Regions from separate parts of the Streptomyces sp. DT190 genome, predicted to be linked through region 1. Evidence: riboswitches for the same ligand, from Rfam matches in the RefSeq annotation. Region 1 holds a riboswitch; each other region holds the start of a gene.
What was found. A riboswitch is a leader RNA that binds a small molecule or an ion and turns the genes downstream of it on or off. The one in region 1 is predicted to bind cobalamin.
Positions count from the first base shown of each region.

Region 2: it holds a riboswitch for cobalamin, as region 1 does, so the genes downstream of both, ACPXCS_RS02695 (energy-coupling factor ABC transporter permease) here and ACPXCS_RS29435 (cobalamin biosynthesis protein) in region 1, are expected to answer to the same signal.
Region 3: it holds a riboswitch for cobalamin, as region 1 does, so the genes downstream of both, ACPXCS_RS39280 (CbtB domain-containing protein) here and ACPXCS_RS29435 (cobalamin biosynthesis protein) in region 1, are expected to answer to the same signal.

Region 1 covers NZ_JBNCNM010000020.1:104,058-108,457, reverse strand. Annotated here, with positions in the region: gene ACPXCS_RS29450 (class II aldolase/adducin family protein) at 1-343, opposite strand, end outside; gene ACPXCS_RS29445 (anion permease) at 646-1,875, shown strand; gene ACPXCS_RS29440 (hypothetical protein) at 1,909-2,130, shown strand; cobalamin riboswitch at 2,247-2,405, shown strand; gene ACPXCS_RS29435 (cobalamin biosynthesis protein) at 2,506-3,441, shown strand; gene ACPXCS_RS29430 (cobyric acid synthase) at 3,444-4,400, shown strand, end outside.
Region 2 covers NZ_JBNCNM010000001.1:634,947-639,346, reverse strand. Annotated here, with positions in the region: gene ACPXCS_RS02705 (MDR family MFS transporter) at 1-635, shown strand, start outside; gene ACPXCS_RS02700 (serine/threonine-protein kinase) at 754-2,193, shown strand; cobalamin riboswitch at 2,271-2,455, shown strand; gene ACPXCS_RS02695 (energy-coupling factor ABC transporter permease) at 2,486-3,187, shown strand; gene ACPXCS_RS02690 (energy-coupling factor ABC transporter substrate-binding protein) at 3,184-3,552, shown strand; gene cbiQ (cobalt ECF transporter T component CbiQ) at 3,559-4,308, shown strand; gene ACPXCS_RS02680 (ATP-binding cassette domain-containing protein) at 4,305-4,400, shown strand, end outside.
Region 3 covers NZ_JBNCNM010000046.1:8,977-13,376, forward strand. Annotated here, with positions in the region: gene ACPXCS_RS39265 (DUF5134 domain-containing protein) at 1-887, shown strand, start outside; gene ACPXCS_RS39270 (cupredoxin domain-containing protein) at 1,258-1,530, shown strand; gene ACPXCS_RS39275 (CbtA family protein) at 1,599-2,351, opposite strand; gene ACPXCS_RS39280 (CbtB domain-containing protein) at 2,363-2,599, opposite strand; cobalamin riboswitch at 2,631-2,775, opposite strand; gene ACPXCS_RS39285 (heavy-metal-associated domain-containing protein) at 2,930-3,223, shown strand; gene ACPXCS_RS39290 (heavy metal translocating P-type ATPase) at 3,331-4,400, shown strand, end outside.

The sequences.
Region 1 (4,400 bases):
TCGTGCGGTACACGGCGAGGTGCATGGGCAGCTCGCTGGTGGGGACGAGCGTGCCGAGGACCTGTCGGCCGTCGAGGCCGACGCCGGTCACGTCGCCGGGCGTGAGGCGGTCGTAGGGGACGCCGGAGGGCGTGACGAGGACGGTGTCCCCGACCCGAACCGAGACGTTGCCGGACGTGCCGACGACGAGCCCCTCGGCGACCGTGCGGCGGGCGGTCGCGACGAGGTCCTCCCAGGCACGTGCCTCCTCGGGGCGGGCGCTCCCGCGCCGCTCCTGTCCCGCCTGCGGTCCGCCGCCCCGGACGCCCCGCGTGTCGCGTTCGCCGTCTCGCTGCTCAGCCATGCCGCGATCCTGCCAGGCGGCGGTCCGGCGCACCGGCGTACGGGTCGTATGCGATGCGGCTGCGGTGCGGACGGGCGGCTCCGGTGCCGCGCGGCGGTGACGGAGCGTCCTCGGCGGGTCACTCGATCGGCTGAAGAGGGGCGCGCCGGGAGCCTAGGTCGCGGGGGTGCGGGGAGCCTGACGGCAGGGCGGAACGTCGAACCCCCGTTGTGGACACCCATGCGCCCCTCCCAGTTCATCTTCCGTTCACTCGGGTTACTTACGTTCGTCCAGCCAATGACCTCGAACGATTGCCTGGGTAAATGGAAAGCTTCTCGCTGATCCTCGCGATTGTGGTGGTAACCGCACTCGCGTTCGATTTCACGAACGGTTTCCACGACACCGCGAACGCGATGGCCACGACCATTTCCACGGGCGCCATGCGACCGAAGGTCGCGGTCGCCATGTCCGCGGTCCTGAACCTGGTCGGCGCCTTCCTGTCCGTCGAAGTCGCCAACACGATCTCCAAGGGCCTCGTCGACGAGGCCGGCATCCGTCCCGAAGTCATCTTCGCCGCCCTGGTCGGCGCGATCCTGTGGAACCTGCTGACGTGGCTGGTCGGCCTGCCGTCCAGCTCCTCGCACGCCCTGATGGGCGGCCTGATCGGCGCCACGATCGCCTCGGCGGGCGTCGGCGCGGTGCACGGCGACGTGCTGGTGACCAAGGTGCTGATCCCGGCGATCGCCGCCCCGCTGGTCGCGGGCCTCGCGGCGATGCTGGCCACGCGCCTGACCTACTCCTTGGGCCGCAAGGCCGACGGCAAGGCGTCCGAGAAGGGCTACCGGGCCGGTCAGATCGCCTCGGCGGGCCTGGTCTCCCTGGCACACGGCACCAACGACGCGCAGAAGACGATGGGTGTCATCACCCTGGCCCTGGTCGCCGGCGGCGCCGTCGCCCCCGACTCCGACCCGCCCATGTGGGTCATCCTCTCCGCGGGCGTCGCGATCGCGCTCGGCACCTACCTGGGCGGCTGGCGCATCATCCGCACCATGGGCAAGGGCCTGACCGACCTCCAGCCGCAGCAGGGCTTCGCCGCCCAGACCAGCGCGGCCACGGTCATCCTGGCCTCCTCGCACCTCGGCTTCTCCCTCTCCACAACCCACTCCGTCTCCGGCGCCGTGATGGGCGCGGGCCTCGGCCGCAAGGGCGGTGTCGTGCGCTGGTCCACGGCGACGCGGATGTTCGTCGCCTGGGGCCTGACCCTGCCGGCGGCCGCCCTGGTGGGCGCGCTCGCCGAGTACGTCACCGGCTTCGGGAGCTGGGGCACCGCCGTGGTGGCCGTCTTCCTCGTCGCCTCCTCGGCGGCGATCTGGAAGCTCTCCCGCCGCGAGGTCGTCGACCACACCAACGTCAACGACACCGGCGACGCGGAGCCGGCCGGCGTGGTGACCACGGCGATGGCCGCGGTGACGCCCCCGCCGGCGGGCGACGTACCGCCGTTCCCGGCCCAGGCGACCGCCGAGCGGACGCATTCCACGACCACCACGGTCTGACCCCGCCCACCGCTCGACAAGGAAGAAGCAGAGATGAAGATCGACTGGGCGGCCCTCGGCTCCGTCTTCGGGGTGAGCCTCGTGGTCACCGTGGCCCTCGTGGGTCTGTTCACCCTCGGCATCACCGGCCTGTCGCGCCGCGAGCGCGCGGTGGCCCAGGGCGGGTCCGCGGGCCTCGCCGTCACGGGCGCCTACGCGTGCTTCGCGGCGTGCGCCGCGGCCGTCGGGTACGGCATCTACCTGATCGTGGCCTGACGGCCCGACCGCACATCGTGTCCGCCGGGCGGCACGGGACCTCGGTCCCGTGCCGCCCGGTCGTCGTGTGCGCCAGGGGGCCGGTGTGGGGTTCTCCACACTCTCCCCTCGCAGGTCAAGGGCAAGTTGACGGCGGTTCGCGGCCGTGGTGGACTTCCGGGGCCAGTACGGCGGCAGGAGAGGAAGCCGGTGTGAGTCCGGCGCGGTCCCGCCACTGTCACCGGGGTAGCCATCCCCCGGGAGCCAGGAACTCTCACCGCCGGTCACGTCGAACCAGGGCGCGGACACCCTGAGTGAGGACACGTATCGCCATGCGCGGCTGCCGATCGAGGTTCAGCACCCCACCCCTGCCTGCCCCGTTGGGCGGCTGACCCCATGGGTGCCGGTCGCGTCTTCGCGTACGGTGCCGCCGCCGGCCTGATCGGTGACCTGCTGCTCGGCGATCCCCGCCGGGGGCATCCGGTCGCCGCGTTCGGGCGGGCCGCGGCTGCCGTGGAACGGGTGCTGTGGCGGGACCACCGCGGGTGGGGCGCGCTGCACACCCTCGTCTGCGTGTCGGGAGCCGTCGCCCTCGGAGCCGCCGCCGAGCGTGCGGTGCGAAGCTCCGCCGTCGCCTCCGTCGCCCTGACCGGAGCCGCCACCTGGGCGGTCGTCGGGGGCACTTCGCTCGCCCGGGAGGCCGAGGCCGTCGGGCGTGCCCTGGAGGCGGGCGACATCGAGGCGGCCCGGGCGCGGTTGCCGCATCTGTGCGGACGCGACCCGCAGGCCCTGGACGCCGACGGCATCGCCCGGGCCGTGGTCGAGTCCGTCGCCGAGAACACCTCCGACGCGGTCGTGGGGGCGCTGGTGTGGGGGGCCGTCGCCGGGGTGCCGGGGCTGCTCGGGTTCCGCGCCGTCAACACCCTCGACGCCATGGTCGGGCACAAGTCCGCCCGCTACCGGCGCTACGGGTGGGCCTCCGCGCGTCTCGACGACCTCGCGGGGTGGCCGGGGGCGCGGCTGACCGCCGTCCTCGCGGTGCCGGCCGGACCGGACCCGCGCGGAGCCGTGCGCGCCTGGCGGGCGGACGCGGCGCGGCATCCGAGTCCCAACGCCGGGCCCGTGGAGGCCGCGTTCGCGGGGGCGCTCGGCGTGCGCCTGGGCGGGACGCTCTCCTACGGCGGGCGGGTGGAGCACCGGCCCGTGCTGAACTCCGGGGGGCGTGCCGTCGCCCGGCGCGACGTCCAACGGGCCGTGCGGCTCTCGCGCCGCGTCACCTGGCTGGCGCTCGGCGTGTGCGCCGGAGCGCGGTTGCTGAAGAGGGGGAAGTGAGCATGAGCGGTGGGCTTCTCGTCGCCGGGACCACCTCCGACGCGGGCAAGAGCGTCGTGACGGCCGGGATCTGCCGGTGGCTGGTGCGCCAGGGCGTCAAGGTCGCGCCCTTCAAGGCGCAGAACATGTCCCTGAACTCCTTCGTGACGCGGGAGGGCGCCGAGATCGGGCGGGCGCAGGCCATGCAGGCCCAGGCCTGCCGGGTCGAGCCGACCGCGCTGATGAACCCCGTGCTGCTCAAGCCCGGGGGCGAGCAGAGCAGTCAGGTCGTGCTGCTGGGCAAGCCGGTGGGTGAGCTGAGCGCGCGCGGCTACCACGGCGGGCGGCAGCAGAAGCTGCTCGGGACGGTGCTGGACTGCCTGGAGCAGTTGCGGGGCACGTATGACGCGGTGATCTGTGAGGGGGCCGGTTCTCCCGCCGAGATCAACCTGCGGCGGACCGACATCGTCAACATGGGCATCGCCCGCAACGCCGGGTTGCCGGTGCTCGTCGTCGGCGACATCGACCGGGGCGGGGTGTTCGCCTCGTTCTTCGGGACGGTGGCGCTGCTGTCCCCCGAGGACCAGGCGTGCGTCGCCGGGTTCCTGGTCAACAAGTTCCGTGGGGACGTCTCCCTGCTGGAACCGGGCCTGGACATGCTGCACGGGCTGACGGGCCGGAAGACGTACGGCGTGCTGCCGTTCCGGCACGGGCTGGGGATCGACGAGGAGGACGGACTGCGCGTGTCCCTGCGGGGTGCGGTGCGCGAGTCCGTCGTCGCGCCGCCCGTCGGTCAGGACGTGCTGCGCGTCGCCGTGTGCGCGGTCCCCCTCATGTCCAACTTCACGGACGTCGACGCGCTGGCCGCCGAACCGGGCGTCGTGGTGCGGTTCGTGGACCGGCCCGAGGAGCTGGCCGACGCCGACCTCGCCGTCGTGCCCGGCACCCGGGGGACGGTCCGGGCGCTGGACTGGCTGCAC
Region 2 (4,400 bases), on a different contig from region 1:
GGGAGCGGGGCGGAGTGCGCCACCTGCTGCGCAACCGCCGCTTCCTGGCGCTGTGCTGCGCGTACGGCGCCTACCTGCTGGGGTACAACCAGCTGTATCTGGCCCTGCCGGACGAGGTGCAGCGCGCGGCCGGCTCCCAGGCGCCGCTGTCCTGGCTGTTCGCCCTGTCGTCGGTCCTCGTGGTGTGCGCGCAGCTGCCGGTGACCCGCTGGGCGGGCGACCGGCTCGATCTGCGCCGCTCGCTCAGGGTCGGACTGCTGCTGATCGCGGCCGGTTTCGCGGTGGTGGCCGCCGCGCGCCCGGCCGGCTGGACGGGCACCGCCGGGCTGCTGCCCGCCGCGGGTTTCGTGGTGCTGCTCACCGTGGGGCAGATGCTCGTGGTGCCCGCCGCCCGGGCCTGGGTGCCCGACCTCGCCGAAGAGGGCCGGATCGGCCTGTACACGGGGGCGCTGTCCTCCGTCTCCGGCCTGATCGTGCTCGCCGGCAGCGCGGGCACCGGCGCCCTGCTCGACCTGGGGCTGCCGACCGCCGTACCGTGGCTGGTCCTGGCGGCCGTACCGGCGGTGGCGGTGGCGGTGCTGCCGCGCCGTGAGGACCGGCCGGACGGCGAGGAGGCGAGGGCCCGGACGGACTGACCGGCCGCGGAGCACAATGATCACCCGGCGCCAGTATCCTGGGTCGGCTGTGGCACCCCCCACCAATCCCTGTGCGAACACGGGGAGTTCGGGCTGCGGCAACGTACTTCCCACACGCATGAGACGAGGACGAGTGCTGCTAGCGGGCCGCTACCGGCTGGATGTTGAGATCGGGCGCGGTGGAATGGGAGAGGTCTGGCGGGCGTACGACGAGACGCTCGCCCGAGCGGTGGCCGTCAAGCTGCTGCTCCCCCAGGACACCGACGCCACGGCGGCCTCCCGGTTCCGCCTGGAGGCCCAGACCGCCGGGCGTCTCAACCACCCGAACCTGGTCGGCGTGCTCGACTTCGGCGAGTACGACAACCGGCTGTACCTGGTGATGGAGCTGGTCGAGGGCGACAGCCTCGCCGGGGTGCTGGCCGCGTCGGGCGCGCTGCCCGCCGGCCGGGTGGCCGATCTGGCCGCCCAGGCGGCCTCGGGGCTCGCCGCGGCGCACGCGCAGGGCATCGTCCACCGCGACATCAAGCCCGCCAACCTCCTGCTGGACACCCACGGCACCCTCAAGATCGGCGACTTCGGCATCGCCCGCTTCCTCGACGACCCCGGGGCGGCGCTCACCGCCACCGGGCAGATCGTCGGCACCGGCCTCTACCTCGCGCCCGAGCGCGCCCTCGGGCAGCCCGCCGGCCCCGCCTCCGACATGTACTCCCTGGGGTGCGTGCTCTACCAGTTGCTCAGCGGGCGCCCGCCGTTCGAGGCCGACAGCGCCGTCGCCCTCCTCCACCAGCATCTCGACGCCGCGCCCGTGCCGCCGCGCGAACTCGGCGTCGCCGGTCTGCCGCCGGCCTTCGAGAACTACCTGCTCGGTCTGCTCGCCAAGCAGCCCGAGGACCGGCCGTCGGCCCAGCAGGCCGCCGAGTGGTTCGCCGGCGGCGCCTGGCAGGGGCGGCCCGAGCCGCTGCCGGAGGTCACGCCCCCGGCGCCCGCCCCGCGGCCGGCGGCCCACGTCCCGGCCGGGACCGGCGCGCCGGTCACCTACGCGTTGCCCACCGGGTCGCGCGGGGCAGCGGGCGGGCGGTCCCGCCGCGCGGCGCCGCGCACCGGCTCCGGCAACCGGTCGCGCCTCGCGGTCTCGGCGGCCGCCGCGGCGCTCTTCCTCGCCGCGATGTACCTCGGCATGGTGTGGTTCTCGCCCGACGACACCGCGACGAAGGGCACCGAGCCCGACGCCTCCCCGTCGGCGAGCAGCCCGGCCTCGACCTCGCAGGGGGCGGAGGCCGGGACGTCCGCCGACCCGCGCTCCTCCACCGGCGGTACCGGCGACACCGGTGGGACCGGCGGAGCCGGCGGGACGTCGACCGTCGGCACCGTGGCCGATGTCACCCCGTCCCCCGTGGCACCCGCCGCCTCCGCGCCGGCCGAGCCGGCGCCCGCCCCGTCCCACCCGGCGCACGAGGCGGGCGAGGGCGGCGCGCCGGAGGCGGAGCAGCCGAAGCCGCAGCCTCCGCGGGTCCCCGTGGACGGCGGGGAGGACGGCGAGGACGAGGGCGACGACTGAGCGAGTCTGCGCCGGTGTGCGAGCGGGCGCCCCCTCGCGCGCCCCCGGTGCGGCTTGTCATGTCCCTCGACCCGGCCTTATTGTCACCACGCCTTGGTGAACGGGAAATCCGGTGTGATGCCGGTGCGGCCCTCGCCACTGTGAATCGGGAAGTCCGGCTCCGGCCCTCGCGGGCAGCCACTGGGTCCTCGTGACCCGGGAAGGCGGAGTTCGGGCGGTGGTACCCGTCAGCCAGGAGACCGGCCAAGGCGCGTCAACCATCCACGAGGTGCTGGAGAGGGTCTGCTGAGCCATGCACATTGCCGAGGGTTTTCTGCCTCCGGTGCACGCGGCCGCCTGGGGCGTCGCGTCGGCGCCGTTCGTCGTCCACGGAGTCCGGTCACTCACCCGTGAGGTGCGCGAGCACCCCGAGAGCACCCTGCTCCTCGGTGCCTCCGGCGCCTTCACGTTCGTCCTGTCGGCCCTCAAACTGCCGTCCGTCACCGGCAGTTGCTCCCACCCCACGGGCACGGGCCTGGGGGCCATCCTGTTCCGGCCGCCCATCATGGCGGTGCTGGGCACCATCACCCTGCTCTTCCAGGCGCTGCTGCTGGCACACGGCGGGCTCACCACGCTCGGCGCCAACGTCTTCTCCATGGCGATCGTCGGACCCTGGGCCGGTTACGCCGTCTACCGGCTGCTGCGCCGGTACGACGTGCCGCTCATGGTGAGCGTGTTCTGCGGGGCGTTCGTCGCCGACCTGTCCACCTACTGCGTCACCAGCGTGCAGCTGGCGCTGGCCTTCCCCGACCCGGGCAGCGGATTCCTGGGCGCCCTCGGCAAGTTCGGGTCCATCTTCGCCGTCACCCAGATCCCGCTCGCGGTCAGCGAGGGGCTGCTGACGGTGCTCGTGATGCGGCTGCTGGTGCAGTCCAGCAAGGGCGAGCTGACCCGGCTGGGCGTGCTGCCGGGTACGAAGGGGTCCCGGACCGAGGCGGAGGCGGTGGCGCGATGAGCAGGAACACGAAGATCAACCTGGTGCTGCTGCTGATCGTGGCCGCCCTCGCCGTGCTGCCGCTGGCCCTCGGCCTCGGCGACCACAAGAAGGAGCCGTTCGCCGGCGCCGACGGTGAGGCGGAGTCCGCGATCACCGAGATCGAGCCGGACTACGAGCCGTGGTTCTCCCCGCTGTACGAACCGCCGTCCGGGGAGATCGAGTCGGCCCTGTTCTCCCTGCAGGCGGCGCTCGGCGCCGGCGTCCTCGCCTACTACTTCGGGCTGCACCGGGGGCGGCGCCAGGGTGAGCAGCGCGCCCTGGCGCGGGAAGCCGGGAGCGTGCCCTCCGACGCGGTCGGGAAGTCCGCCGACGGGCAGGACTGAGCCCGGGTGCTGCCGATCGACGCGGCGGCGCACAGCAGTCGCTGGCGCCGCCGTCACCCCGTGGACAAGGCCGTGCTCGGGCTCGGTCTCACCGTGCTCGCGATCTCGCTGCCGCCCTGGCCCGGCGCGGCCCTGGTGCTGGTGGCGGCCCTGACGCTGCTCCTGGGGCCGGCGGGCGTACCGGGCCGGCGGCTGTGGCGGGCCTACCGGGTACCGCTGGGCTTCTGCGTGACGGGCGCGCTCACACTGCTGGTGCAGGTGGGCGGGCCCGGCGGTGCCGTCTCGTTGGCCGCCGACGGGCCGGTGCGGGCCGGGGAGTTGCTGCTGCGCACCTCGGCGGCCTCCCTGGGCGTGCTGCTGTTCGCCTTCACCACGCCCCTGTCCGATGTGCTGCCGCGTCTGGTGCGCGCCGGGCTCCCGCCGGCGGTCGTCGACGTCGCGCTCGTGACGTACCGGATGAGCTTCCTGCTGCTGGACTCGGTGCGCCGCATCCGGGAGGCCCAGGCCGCGCGCCTCGGTCACACCGGCCGGGCCGCCGAGTGGCGTTCCCTGGCCGGTCTGGGCGCCACCGCCTTCGTCCGGGCCTTCGACCGGGCCGCCCGCCTCCAGGCCGGACTCGCCGGGCGCGGCTACGACGGCACCCTGCGCGTCCTGGTGCCCGAGGCCCGGGTCTCCGCCCGCTTCACGGCCGCCAGTTGCGCCCTCCTCGTGGCGCTGGCCGCCCTCGCCCTCGTCCTGGAAAGGCCGCTGACATGAGCGAGCCCGCCCTCGTCGCCCTGCGCGGCGCGTCCTTCGGCTACGAGGACGGTCCGACCGTGCTCAGCGGCCTCGACTTCGACATCCGCGAG
Region 3 (4,400 bases), on a different contig from region 1:
CGCTCAGTTGGGCCATCGGGCTGGTCTCCGCCTTGGTTGCCGCCGTCAGCGCCGTCCGGTTGGTCACCACCAGCGGTGAAGCGCGGTTCGCGGCGGGCGGTGACCTGCTGATGGGCCTGTGCATGGCCGCCATGGCGCTGCCCGCGACGGTCGGCTGGTACGCGGGCTATGGCATGTGGTGGGCGGCGGCGTTCGGCGTCCTCGGACTCGGGGGCGTGGCGATGGCGGTCAAGCACACGCGCACGTGCGGGTGGAAGCGCGGCCGCCACTGGGTGCACCTCATCGTCGGCAGCGTCGGCATGGTGATCATGACGCTGGCCATGACCAGTACGTCGTCCGGCCCGGTGCTCGCCCTGGGCAGCGGGCACTCGATGGCGCACATGCCGGGCATGGAGAATATGGCGAGTTCGCCCCACACACACGAGACGGCCGGCACGGAATCTCACGAGATGGCCGGCATGGAGTCCATGGAGGGGATGGGCTCCACGTACCATGGGATGGACATGCCAGGCATGACGAACGCCGCGGCCGACGCCGGATCCTCCGCGGGGTCGGGTTCTGTGTGGCGGTATGTGGTCGTGGCACTCGCCGTGTATTTCCTGCTGTCGATCGGTGCGTCCCTGTGGGCCAGGATGCGCGGTACGGGGAACGGCGGCCGGAGGGCGGGCTCCAAGTCGAGCCTGGGCCGCTGGCTGCTCGCCATGCCGGACACGGTGCTCGTCTACCTGGCGTCGCTGACGATCTCGGTATGGGACAGGGCCAGGTCGGAGCAGCGGTCCGGGCACGGTCGGCGCCGCAAGCTCGGAGCCGCGCCGGACGCGGCGCTCGCGGCCCATATCGGCATGGGCGGAACCATGTCCGCGATGCTGCTGATGATGGCCGTGTGACAGCCGGTCGTCACTGACCGGCACGACGACGGCGCCTCCCTGTGCCACAGCCCCACAACCGTGATCCACAGGGCCGCGAATCGCCACGGAACGGAATCGCCGACCCGGATCTGCGACTCGTGCTCGGTCTCCGGATCGGCAAGAATGGACCCAAGCGATCGACGTGCCCGGGCGGGCCCGGATTCCGCGATCACCAGCGTGGCCCAGCTGCGGGCGCCCATCCGAAGGGTCCGGCCCGATGTCGCCTCCACAGCTCCGCAGGCGTTGCGTTCCGTTGGCGCTCGGAGCAGCCGCCGTCCTGCTGCTCGCGACCGCCTGTGCCGACGGGGACAACGAACCTGCCTCGACTTCACCCAGCCCCTCGCCCACTATGTCCGCCACTACCGCGGGCGTGGATCGCATCACGATGGAGAACTTCGCGTTCACCCCGGAGGATCCCCAGGTGCGGCCGGGAGAGAAGATCACCGTGGTGAACAAGGATTCCGCCGCCCACACCGTCACGGCCACGGAAGGCGACGCCTTCGACACCGGCAGCATCGCCGACGGGAAGTCCGGGACGTTCACAGCCCCGTCCAAGGCGGGCGAGTACGCCTTCGTCTGCACCTTCCACCCGAACATGACGGGCACGCTGATCGTCCGCTGAGCCTTCCGAGCCCTCGGCCGACGGCACCGCCTGACACGGGCGTCGGCCGAGGTCATGCCGCTGAGGCGTCAGGTCACGGACACGGTGGACGCCGGGGGCAGGCTCGCCTCTGTCCGCACACGCGACGCCCGCACGCCGAGCAGTCCGAAGCCCACTGCCAGCCCGCCCCAGAGCAGGCCCATGGAGGCGGCCGACAGCACCCGGAAGTCCCACACCAGGGCGGCCGGGGCAGCCACGGCGTCGGGGTTGTCCGGCAGCGCGAACAGCGACGTCAGCGCGGCCAGCACGATGGCCGCCACGGCCAGCTGACGCAGCGGCGCGGAACGATCGTGTTCCGCCAGCCACCCGTGGATGCGCCAGGCCAGGACGACGGCGATCAAGCCGATCGCAGTGGCCGCGAGCCATGCGTTGACACGGGTGTCGAGCGTTCCCGGATCACCCACGCCCGGCGGGTTGGCCGGGTAGCGCAGGAAGGGCAGCAGCCAAACCCCGGTGAATCCGGCGCCCGCCAGTATCAGCGACCGTCGCCAGGGCGCGGCGTCCGGATCCCGGCGGTGCAGGATCGCGTACACGACGGCGAACAGGACACCGAGCGCCGCTCCAGTGAGGACCGCGGCCACCAGCAGGCCCGCGTGCTGCGTGGAGCGGGAGAAGACCTCTGCCGCGGCCGGTCCGCCGCCGGCCTCCTCACGGACGGCTTCCAGCCGCACCGCCCGGTCCAGTACGGGCTCGGCCAGCAGCCACGAGAATCCTCCACTGACCACGCCGGCGGCTCCACCCGCGAGCGCACCGCGCCCGAGCAGGGACAGAAGTGACGTCACGAGTGACCCTCTCAATGGCAGGGACCGGCAAAAAGGTGCCGACCGTCGTGGGCGAACTCGTGGACGTAGTTGGCGGATGCCGCGACCTTGCCCAGGGCCGGCGACAGCAACGCGCCCTGATCCAGGAAGACCGCGTCCAGCGCGACCAGGGCGAGGATCACCGCAGCTGCAGCGATCAGGCCGTCTCGCAGCGGATGGACGACCAGGCCCGCGACCGATCGTGCCTGTGAAGCCGCCGAAGCACGCATGGAACCTCCTCGCGGGGTGCACACGCCCCGCCGTTCAGGAGGACGACGGGTCAGTGTCTGACTCCCGGGGCAACCCCGGTCACAGTGGCGGGACCGTCCCGGATTCTCACCAGGTTCCTGCTCACCGTCGCCTCGATGTGAAGTTGTCGTCGCAGACGCGACGGCTACTAAGTAAATTAGCGAAACCGGCGCCTTTCAAACAGACCATGTGGGCAGCACCACAGACTGGGGAATACCCCGTGGGGGTATAGTGTTCTTATCCGTCGGGAGGGCTGGCACCCAGCCGCCGCCCGCCGAACGACCCCACGCACGCAACCTGAGGAAGAAGCCATGACCACCGAGACGAACACCAGCTCCGGCTCCTGCTGCGGTTCCTGCGGGTCCGACGCCACGGTCGACATTCAGGGCACCGGCGTCACCACCGTCTACAAGGTGTCCGGCATGACCTGCAGCCACTGCGAGGGCGCGATATCGAAGGAGATCTCCGCGCTGGACGGCGTCACCTCGGTCCAGGCCGTCGCCAAGACCGGTGAGGTGACCGTCATCTCCGCCGCGCCGCTCGACGAGGTGGCGGTCCGCGCCGCCGTCGACGAGGCCGGCTACGAGCTCGTCGGCCGCGCCTGAAGACTGTCGGGGCCCTGGGCCCCGACACCGCGATACCCCCGCGCCGGGACGTACCGCTCCGCTGAAACGGACGCCATACGTCCCGGCAACCCCCAGGAGATACGCACATGACCAGCACGGCTACCGAGAAGGCCCCGTCCGCCACGGCCACCGCGCCCGCCCGTGAGGTCGAACTCTCCGTCGGCGGCATGACCTGCGCCTCGTGCGCGGCCCGCATCGAGAAGAAGCTCAACCGCATGGACGGCGTCGCCGCGACCGTCAACTTCGCCACGGAGAAAGCCAAGGTCGCCTACCCGGAAGGCATCGAGGTCGCCGACCTCATCGCCACCGTGGAGAAGACCGGCTACACGGCCGAGGAGCCACCCCCGCCCGCCTCCGCCCCTGCCGACGAGCGCGAGGGCGAGGCCACTCCGGCGGCGGACAGCGAGCTGCTGTCCCTGCGGCAGCGTCTGTACGTGTCGCTGGTGCTGACCGTGCCCGTGGTCCTGATGGCGATGGTCCCGGCCCTGCAGTTCGACAACTGGCAGTGGCTGTCGCTGACGCTCGCCGCTCCGGTCGTCGTCTGGGGCGCCTTCCCCTTCCACAAAGCCGCCTTCACCAACGCGCGGCACGGTGCCGCGACCATGGACACGCTGGTGTCCATCGGCACGCTCGCCGCCCTGGGCTGGTCGCTGTGGGCACTGTTCTTCGGACATGCCGGAATGCCGGGCATGCGGCACGACTTCGAGTTCACCATCTCCCGCTCGGACGGTTCGTCCTCCATCTACCTGGAGGCCGCAGCCGGCGTCACCACGTTCATCCTCGCCGGCCGCTACCTGGAGGCGAAGTCCAAGCGCAAGGCGGGTGCGGCGCTGCGGGCGCTGATGGAGCTGGGCGCCAAGGACGTCTCGCTTCTGCGCGACGGCCATGAAGTGCGTATTCCCGTCACGCAGTTGGCAGTTGGTGACCGCTTCGTCGTGCGGCCCGGTGAGAAGATCGCAACGGACGGGACCGTGTTCGAGGGCGCCTCGGCAGTCGACGCCTCCATGCTGACCGGCGAGTCCGTGCCGGTCGACGTGACCGTCGGCGACGCTGTGAGCGGCGCCACCGTGAACGCCGGAGGCCGACTGGTCGTCGAGGCGACCCGGGTCGGCGCCGACACGCAGCTCGCCCGCATGGCCAAGCTCGTCGAGGACGC